Regions from separate parts of the Methylobacterium sp. AC690 genome, predicted to be linked through region 3. Evidence: predicted binding sites of a transcription regulator. Region 3 holds the regulator's gene; each other region holds the start of a gene.
What was found. The regulator LexA, encoded in region 3, represses DNA repair genes until DNA is damaged. The targets are predictions, from matches to a motif close to TGTTCNNNNTGTGTTCNG.
Positions count from the first base shown of each region.

Region 1: the regulator LexA is predicted to act here: its motif matches at 1,458-1,475, upstream of AC0IY1_RS01650 (putative DNA modification/repair radical SAM protein).
Region 2: the regulator LexA is predicted to act here: its motif matches at 1,582-1,599, upstream of parE (DNA topoisomerase IV subunit B).

Region 1 covers NZ_CEEDOX010000001.1:334,921-338,192, forward strand. Annotated here, with positions in the region: gene AC0IY1_RS01640 (TAXI family TRAP transporter solute-binding subunit) at 1-671, opposite strand, end outside; gene AC0IY1_RS01645 (regulatory protein RecX) at 753-1,370, shown strand; gene AC0IY1_RS01650 (putative DNA modification/repair radical SAM protein) at 1,493-2,707, shown strand; gene AC0IY1_RS01655 (UdgX family uracil-DNA binding protein) at 2,709-3,272, shown strand, end outside.
Region 2 covers NZ_CEEDOX010000028.1:35,853-39,124, reverse strand. Annotated here, with positions in the region: gene AC0IY1_RS23680 (PhoX family protein) at 1-1,431, shown strand, start outside; gene parE (DNA topoisomerase IV subunit B) at 1,697-3,272, shown strand, end outside.
Region 3 covers NZ_CEEDOX010000005.1:221,432-224,703, forward strand. Annotated here, with positions in the region: gene AC0IY1_RS08150 (DUF937 domain-containing protein) at 1-675, shown strand, start outside; gene lexA (transcriptional repressor LexA) at 894-1,646, shown strand; gene AC0IY1_RS08160 (ComEC/Rec2 family competence protein) at 1,640-3,272, opposite strand, start outside.

The sequences.
Region 1 (3,272 bases), on a different contig from region 3:
TTGATCTTCTTCTCGGCCGAGGCCGCCTCGACGGCGCGCACCGTCGAGATCGCCGCCTTCGAGGCCGGGGCGGCGATGACCGCCACCGCGTCGACGCGCCCCTCCGCGATGGCGCTGGTGACTTCCTGGGGCGTGAGCGGCACGAGGGCGACCCGGGTCGGGCCGAGGCCCCCCTCGGGAACCGGCTCGGAGGCCGGCTGGGCCGAGAAGTCGTAGAAGGCGAGGAGGTTCGTCACGAACGGCATGTCGGCGGCGTGCCGCTCGACCACGCCGAGGCGCTTGCGCGCGAGGTCGGGGAAATTCTCGATGCCGGCCGCCTCGGGGGCGGCGATCAGCAGCGCCTCGTCGTGCAGGATCGCCAGGGTGAGGCCGTTCTCGGGCAGGAGTACGTCCGGCCGGACCACGGCGAGGTCGGCCTTGTTGTTCTGGAGCGCCTCGGCGCTGTCGCGCACGTCATCGTAGAAGTTCAGCTTGAGGCGGACATCCTCGCGGCCACGGGCCAGGGCCTGGGCGTAGGTCTGCAGCAGGGTCGCCTCGGCGCCGTCCCGGGGGCCGACCGCCACGGTCAGGGTGGTGGGGCGCGACAGGTAGACCAGCATCCCCGCCACCACGGCGAAGCCGAGCGCCAGGAGGACGAGAAGCCACTCGCGTCTCACGAGAAATGCCGGCATGGCAGGAACGAGCCTTTGTCCAGCGTGATCACCATATCTGCGAGACCGACACCCGAAACCCGTCCGGATCGTGAAGAACCGATGACACCGCGAAACGTTGCGTCCCGCCGCCCCACCGGAGCCGCACCGGATGGCCGGGCCGAGGTCAAACCGCCCCCGCCCGTCACCCCCGCCTATCTCGAGCGGGCGGCCCTGCATTACCTCGAACGCTACAGCGCCTCCGTGGCAATGCTGCGGCAGACGCTGAAGCGGCGGGTGGACAAGCGCTGCCGCCTGCGCGGCGAGGAGGCGGGCGCCTTCGCGGAGGCGATCGAGGCCACGGTGGCCCGGGCCGTCAGCGCCGGCCTCGTCGACGACGCCCGCTTCACCGCCGGGCGCTTGGCGGCCCTGCGCCGGCGCGGCGCTTCCGCCCGGGCCTTGTCCGCCAAGCTCGCCGCCAAGGGCGTGTCGCGCGAGCAGGTGGCCAGCGCGATGGAGGCGGAGCGGGAGACGGCGGACGCGGATGTCGATCTCGAGGCGGAAGCGGCCCGGGCCTATGCCAAGCGGCGGCGCCTCGGACCCTGGCGCCGTCCCGGGACCCGCGAGGCCCACCGCGACCGGGACCTCGCCGCCATGGCGCGTGCCGGCTTCCCGTACGGCCTCGGCCGACAAGTGATCGAGGCGGATCTCGATGCCGAAATCTCCGACCACGAAGCTTAACGGCGGAACCCGCGTCCACGCTTGAGTTCCACGAAGCGCGCTGCGACATCGCGGCGGCGGAGAAAGCGCGAATTCCCCCGCGAAAACTTGAACGAACCACGAACGAGGCGCATCTCTCTTCGATGGACGAAACGCTCGCGAAGAAGCTGCGCATCCTCGCCGATGCCGCCAAGTACGACGCCTCGTGCTCGTCCTCCGGGGCGCCCAAGCGCACGGCCGGCAAGGGCGAGCTGGGCTCGACCACCGGCGCCGGCATCTGCCATGCCTATACGCCGGACGGGCGCTGCATCTCGCTGCTGAAGATCCTGCTGACGAACTACTGCCTCTTCGACTGCGCCTACTGCGTGAACCGGCGTTCCTCCAACGTGCAGCGCGCAAAGTTCTCCGTCGAGGAGGTCGTCACCCTGACGGTGGAATTCTACAAGCGCAACTACATCGAGGGGCTGTTCCTCTCTTCCGGCATCATCAAGTCGCCGGACCACACCATGGAGTTGCTGACCCGGGTGGCCAAGTCGCTCCGACGCGACCACGGCTTTCGGGGCTACATCCACCTGAAGTCGATCCCGGAAGCGAGCCCCTGGCTGATCGAGGAGGCGGGCCTCTACGCCGACCGACTGTCGATCAACGTCGAGTTGCCCACCGAGGCGAGCCTGGAGCGCCTGGCTCCCGAGAAGGACGGCGCGGTCATCCAGCACGCCATCGCGCAGATCGGCGAGCGCATCGCCGAGGCCAAGGCCGAGAAGCGCCGGTTCTCCCCGGCCGGCCAGTCGACACAGGTCATCGTCGGGGCCGACGCCACCACGGACGAGGCGCTGATCCGGAAGAGCGCGCTCCTGTACGGCTCGTACAACCTCAAGCGGGTCTACTACTCGGCCTTCAGCCCCATTCCCGACGGCTCGACCATCCTGCCGCTGACAGCGCCGCCGCTCCAGCGCGAGCACCGCCTGTACCAGGGCGACTGGCTCCTGCGGTACTACGCGTTCACGCCCGACGACGTGGCCGACGCCACCGAGGACGGGATGCTCTCCCTCGACATCGACCCGAAGCTGGCCTGGGCCCTGAAGCATCGGGCGCGCTTCCCGGTCGACGTGAACGCCGCCGACCGCGAGATGCTGCTGCGGGTGCCGGGCCTCGGCGCCCGGGCGGTGGACAAGATCATCCGGGCCCGCCGGCACACCCGCCTGCGTCTCGACGACGTCGCGCGGCTAACCTCGGCCCTGAAGCGGGCCCGGCCCTTCCTCATCGCCGCCGATTACCACCCGGCGGGCGGCCTCACCGACCGCCTCGACCTGCGGGCGCGCCTCGCCGATCCGCCCAAGCAACTGAGCCTGTTCTAGGATGGCGGGCGCGCACCGATCCGCCCCGCCCTCCCCGGCGGAGGGGGAAGGGTTCGGGCGCGGCGCGCTCGAAGCCGTCGCCCTCTCGCCCGGCGCGGACCTCGACGGCTTCCGGGCTGCGGCCCGTCGTCTCGCCGGCCGGGGCATCCCCCCGGAGCGGGTGCTGTGGTCCATCGGCGAGGCGTCCGGGCTGTTCGGGGCGCCGGCCCCTGCACCCTCCGGCGAGGCTCCCTTGAGCCTGCCGCGGGGGGTGGGTGAGATGGTCGCCCGGGTGGTGCCCCACCGCGATCCCGAGCGCTACGCCCTGCTCTACGACCTGATCTGGCGCATCCTGCAGGGCGAGCGCCGCTTGCTGGAGATCTCGAGCGACCCGCTGGTCCACCGCCTGGAGCGGATGCGCAAGGCCATCGCCCGCGACCTGCACAAGATGCACGCCTTCCTGCGTTTCCGCCGCGTCGCGGGAGATGGGCCCGAGCGCTTCGTCGCCTGGTTCGAGCCGGACCACCACATCCTCGGGGCGGCCGCCCCGTTCTTCGTCGACCGCTTCCGCGGGCTCGACTGGACG
Region 2 (3,272 bases), on a different contig from region 3:
GAGCTCGTCGACATCGAGATGGCGGCCCATGGCGGCTCGGTCATCGAGATCCGGCGCCAGGACGGCCGCTGGGCGGTGGTGCCCGACTCGCGCTACGCCCGCCGCATCACCGCCGCGACGCCGATGGTCCTGACCGGCCCGGCCGCCGGCACCGACCGGGTGCGGACCGCCGCCGATCCCAGCGGCCGCTCGGCCCTCGGGATGATCAACAACTGCGCCGGCGGCACGACCCCCTGGGGGACGTGGCTGACCTGCGAGGAGAACATCAACTACTACTTCTCCGGCGCCCTGCCGGCGGAGTCGCCGGAGGCCGCCAACCACAAGCGCTTCAACCTGCCGGCCGGCGCCTATGCCTGGGGCCGCTTCCACGAGCGCTTCGATGTCGGCCGCGCGCCCAACGAGCCGAACCGCTTCGGCTGGGTGGTGGAGATCGACCCCTTCGACCTGACGAGCGTCCCGAAGAAGCGCACGGCCCTGGGGCGCTTCAAGCACGAGGGCGCGGCCGGCATCGTCGCCAAGCAGGGCCAATACGTGATCTACCAGGGCGACGACGAGCGCTTCGACTACGTCTACAAGTTCGTCACCGCCGGCCGGGCCGACAGCGGCGACCGCGACCTGCTCGATTCCGGCACCCTGCACGTGGCCCGCTTCGACGCCGACGGGCGCGGCACCTGGATGCCGCTGGTCTTCGGGCAGGGCCCGCTGACGCCCGAGAACGGCTTCGCGTCCCAGGCCGACGTGGTGATCGGCGCCCGGCTCGCCGCCGACCGGCTCGGAGCCACCAAGATGGACCGGCCCGAGGATGTCGAGGCCAACCCGAAAACCGGCAAGGTCTATGTGATGCTGACCAACAACGGGAAGCGCAAGGCGGATCAGGTCGACGCCGCCAACCCCCGGGCCGACAACCGCTTCGGCCACATCGTCGAGCTCACCCCCGACGACGGCGACCACGCGGCCCCGGGCTTCGCCTGGGAGATCCTGGTCCGCTGCGGCGATCCGGCCATCGCGGCGGTGGGCGCCACCTTCTCGTCGGCCACCACCGCGAACGGCTGGTTCGGCATGCCGGACAATTGCGCCGTCGACGGTCTCGGCCGGCTCTGGGTCGCCACGGACGGCAACGCGCCCTCGCGCACCGGGCGCAACGACGGGATCTGGGCGGTGGAGACCGAGGGCGCGGGCCGGGGCACGGCCAAGCACTTCTTCCGGGTGCCCCACGGCGCCGAGATGTGCGGCCCCTATTTCGTCCCCGACGACACCACCTTCTTCGTGGCCGTCCAGCATCCCGGCGAGGCCGACGAGGAGGACCCGAAGGCGGTGCCCGCCACCTTCGAGGCGCCCGCCACGCGCTGGCCCGATTTCGACCCGGCGATGCCGCCGCGCCCCGCCGTGCTGACGATCACCCGCCGCGGGGGCGGCCGCGTCGGGACCTGAGGCGGCCCACGGGCGCGGTACCCGGGGCAACGATCCACGGATCACGCCACCGTCAGGCCTTCTTAACCACCCCCATACCATGTCATGGGGCGGTACGCCCTGTGCGGCGGGGGCTTCCGGCTCCCGCCTCTCGGAGCGGGAACCCCTTTCTGTTTCCGGTTTGTTCCGGTATGGTGAGAGGATGAAGGCGAATGCTGCACGGTCTCCCTCTGCGATCCGGCCCGCGAAGCCCGCGGCCTCACCATCACCCGCGCGAGGCGCTCCGGTGAGCGACCCCGCACGCGATCTCTTCGCCGGCGGCAAGGCGCCCCTGCCGAAGGCCGCCGAGCGTCGCAAGCTCGACGCCGCCGTGGCGCCGCTTGCGCCGCCGCCGCCGCCCGCCTCGGCGGAAGCCGACTACGACGCCTCTGCCATCGGGGTGCTGGAGGGGCTGGAGGCGGTGCGCCACCGGCCCGGCATGTATATCGGTGGCACCGATGCGCGCGCCCTGCACCACCTCTTCGCCGAGGTGATCGACAATTCCATGGACGAGGCCGTGGCGGGTCATGCCAGCTTCATCGAGGTGGAGCTCGAGGCGAGCGGCCACCTCGTCGTCACAGACAACGGCCGCGGCATCCCGGTCGACCCGCACCCGAAATTCCCCGAGAAGTCGGCTCTCGAAGTCGTGCTGACCGTGCTGCATGCCGGCGGCAAGTTCGATTCCAAAGTCTACCAGACCTCGGGCGGCCTGCACGGTGTCGGCATCTCGGTGGTGAACGCGCTCTCGGATGACTTGGAAGTTGAGGTCGCCCGCGGCCAGACCCTCTACCGCCAGTGCTTCTCGCGCGGCCACGTGCTCGGGCCGCTGGAGACGGTGGGGCGGGTGCAGAACCGGCGCGGCACGCGGGTGCGCTTCCACCCGGACGCGCAGATCTTCGGCGACCACGCCTTCGATCCCCGCCGCCTGTTCAAGATGGCGCGCTCCAAGGCCTACCTGTTCGGTGGGGTCGAGATCCGCTGGCGCTGCGCCCCAGCCCTCCTCGTGGGCCTGGACGACGTACCGGCCGAGACCGTGCACCGCTTCCCCGGGGGCCTGCGCGACTATCTCGCCCGCGATCTCGAGGGCAAGGAACTCGTCACCGACGCGATCTTTTCCGGCAAGATCACCAAGCCGGGCGGGCACGGCTCCCTCGAATGGGCCGTCGCCTGGATGGTGACCGACGACGGCGTCTCGGCCTCCTACTGCAACACCATCCCGACGGCGGAGGGCGGCACCCACGAGAGCGGCCTGCGCGTCGCCCTGCTGCGGGCCCTGCGCGAGCATGCCGAGCGCGTCGGCCAGGCCAAGCGCATGACAGCGGTGACCACCGACGACGTCATGGCGACCTGCGCCTCGATGCTCTCGGTCTTCATCCGCGAGCCCGAGTTCCAGGGCCAGACCAAGGACAAGCTCGCCACCGTCGAGGCCTCGCGCATCGTCGAGACCGCGATCCGCGACGCCTTCGACCATTGGCTCGCCGCCTCCCCGGCCCAGGCCAACAAGCTCCTCGACTGGGTGATCGACCGGGCCGAGGAGCGCCTGCGCCGGCGCCAGGAGAAGGAGGTCGCGCGCAAGTCCGCCACCCGCAAGCTGCGGCTGCCGGGCAAACTCGCCGACTGCTCCAAGGCGGGCATGGCCGGTTCGGAGATCTTCATCGTCGAGGGCGACTCGGCCGGCGGCTCGGCCAAGCAGGCGCGCGACCGCGCCACCCAGGCGATCCTGCCCCTGCGCGGCAAGATCCTCAACGTCGCCTCGGCGAGCCGGGACAAGCTCGGCGCCAACCAGCTGATCTCGGACCTGACCCAGGCGCTGGGCTGCGGCA
Region 3 (3,272 bases):
GCCCTGCTCCCGGCCCTGACGATGGGGCTGCAGCGGAACGTCGCCCAGGATCCGACCGGCTTCGCGCACCTCTTCAACCTCGTTGGGCCTGCCGCGTCGAAGGCGTCGAGCGCCACGCCCCAGATGGACATGCTGGTCCAGCAACTCTTCGGCTCGCCCCACCTGAGCCAGGCGGTTCTGCAACAGGCCGCCACCGTCAGCGGCGTCGCGATGCCGGCCCTGAAGCAGATGCTGCCGATCATGGCGGGCATGGTGGTGGCGGGGATCGTCCACGTCATGATCAACCAGGCGCCCGCCGCAGCGCCGGCGCCGCGCGCCGAGGCGAACCCTTTCGGCTTCCCGCCCAATGCCTGGTCGGAGATGATGCAGGCGTTCCTGAAATCCGGCGGCAGTGCCCCGGAGCCCGCGGCGCCCGCGCCTCAGGCCCGGCCGCGTCCGGCGCGGCTCGCGGCCTCGCCCCGGCCCGAACCGGCCGCGCTGGACACGTCCTCCGCGGAAGCGCCCTTCGACATGATGCAGCAGATGTTTCAGGCGGGCCTGGAGGTACAACAGGAGAACGCCCGCGCGATGCAGCGCCTGTTCGATACCTTCTGGCACGATCCCCGCGACCCGACTGAGACGGGCGGCCACGGGCCCGGCGATCGGCCCAAGACAGGAGGCACCGGGCAGCGCTAGCCGAAGAAGGCATGTGCGGAGACGCGGGCAATCGACTGACCCGAGGCGTTGCTGTCGAACTCAGCACCGCGTTCCACAATCCCCATCGCGCCATTGGGTTGGGCAAGGTGCCTCTAGACAGGAACCCTTGCAGAACACTTACGGAACGTTTAACGTGTTCGTGGTTTGTTTCTGGTGCCGCCCGCCGCGATCCGTGGCCCTAACGAAGAGTGCCCCGCATGTTGACGCGTAAGCAGCTGGACCTGCTCCAGTTCATCCAGCTCCGGATGCGCGAGAGCGGCGTTCCCCCGTCGTTCGACGAGATGAAGGACGCTCTCGACCTGAAGTCGAAGTCGGGCATTCACCGCCTGATCACGGCCCTTGAGGAGCGCGGCTTTCTGCGCCGGCTGCCCAACCGGGCGCGGGCGATCGAGGTGATCCGGATGCCGGAGAGCCTGGGCGGGAACGCGGGTGCCCCGCGCACCGCACCGGCCCCCGAGGTTCGACGCTTCACGCCGAGCGTGGTCGAAGGCGGGAAAGGCAAGGGCCTGCCGGCCGGCGCATCGGTGTCCCGCCTGCCGACCACGCAAGCCACCGACGAGAGCGGTCGGGCGGTGACCATCCCGGTGATGGGTCGAATCGCGGCGGGTACGCCCATCTCGGCCATCCAGGAACAGAGCCATTCGGTGACGATGTCACCCGATTTCCTGGCCGGTGGCGAGCATTACGCCCTGGAGGTGCGCGGTGATTCGATGGTCGATGCCGGCATCCTCGACGGCGACCTGGTCGTGATCCGCAAGCAGGATACGGCCAATACGGGCGACATCATCGTGGCGCTCATCGACGACGAGGAAGCCACGCTGAAGCGCCTGCGCCGGCGCGGCTCGTCCATCGCCCTGGAAGCGGCGAACCCGGCCTATGAGACGCGGGTCCTCGGCCCGGATCGGGTGCAGATCCAGGGACGGCTCGTCAGCCTCGTGCGCCGCTACTGAGGGATTTCTCTGTTCGGTTGGTCACCGGCAGGATCCAACGGATCGTCGGTGCGCTCGGGGATCTCCGGTAGAGCCGTCGCCGACGGTGGCGACGGTTGCGGGTGTGGTCCCGTCTGTTCCGACGGCGGCGGTGGCGGGGTTGCACGCCATGGCACGACGTCGCCGGGATGCTTCGCGGTGACGAGGGTCGGCCCATCGCGGGTGAGGCGGATGGCGGTTGCGCCGTGCGATCCCAGGAAATCCCGGTCGACGACGATCGGCGCGGCACAGCCTGCGGGTGCGGATTGCCGGGTGATCAAGATCGTGGCCCGGGCGCAGTCCTCCCCGAGGGCGCGCTTGTCGGTGATCAACGCGAGCACGCGGCCGTCCGGTGTGGTCAGGGTACAACCCAGGCCATCGCAGCGTGAGCCCTGATACCCCGTGATGTCCTGCACCCTTCGGTCGTCGCCATCGGCCTTGAGCCATTGCGCCAGCACGAAGGGGGGCGGCCGTCCAAGGGTGGCGAGGCGCCCGTTGCGCTCGCGGACGGCTGCGCCTGCCCCCTCACGATCGATGTAGATGTCGTAGCGGTCCGGGGCGGCGGCACAGGCGAGGCCGATCGCTGCCGGGATGAGGCCGAGCCAGCGCAGCGAAGAGGCCGGAAGCGTCAGGACGATCAGGGCCACCGCCAGAAGGCCGAGGGCGCCCGTGCCGAAGGCCGGGACCACCACGACGGCGTGTCCGAAGCCCGCAATCCAGGTGGAGATGGCGAGCATCCCCCGCACCGCGAGGCCCATCGCCCACCAGACCGGCTGATCCAGTGCGAACGGATAGGCCAGGATCCCGAGAACCGCCGACGGCATCACCGCCAGGGAGACCAGCGGCAGGGTGAGCGCATTGCCCACTAGCCCGAAGGGCTGCACCGTCTGAAAGTGATAGGTGGCGAAGGGCGCGGCGGCGATCTGGGCCACGAGGGTCGTCGCCAGGGTGCCGATGACCGCGGTGGTCACCAGGGCGAAGATCCGGGGGAGCGGGCCGGCCCCATCGCGCTGCAGCGCGCGTCCCGCGATCAGCGGCGCGCAGGCGATCAGGCCGGCGACCGCCCCGAACGACATCTGGAAGCTCGGGCCGAGGAGGCCGTCCGGCTCGCGGGCCAGGGCGATCAGGGCGGCAATGGCCAGGTTGCGCATGCTGAGCGCCGGGCGGTCGACCAGGATCGCGCCGAGCATCACGAGGGTCATGATCAGCGAACGCTCGGCCGCGATGTCCCAGCCGGAGAAGACGCAGTAGGCCGTGACGCCCACCATGGCGACGGCGGCGGCGATCTTCTTGATCGGCCAGTGCAAAGCCGCGAACGGAACGACGGCCAGGAGTGCCCGCACCAGCCAGAACACCACGCCGGCCGCCAGGACCATGTGGAGGCCCGAGATCGACACGACGTGGTAGATGCCGGCGGCGCGGAGGATGTCGTTGGTCTCCGGGCTGATCAGGCCGCGCTTGCCCGTCACCAGGGCCGCGGCCACCGCCCCGGCCTGGCCTCCGTTGGCGTCGGTGATACGTCGCGTCAGGGCGTTTCGGGCCGCATCCACGGCCGCAGCGAGGCGAACCTGCCAGTCCGCCGGCTCGGCTGACGGCCGCAACGCGACC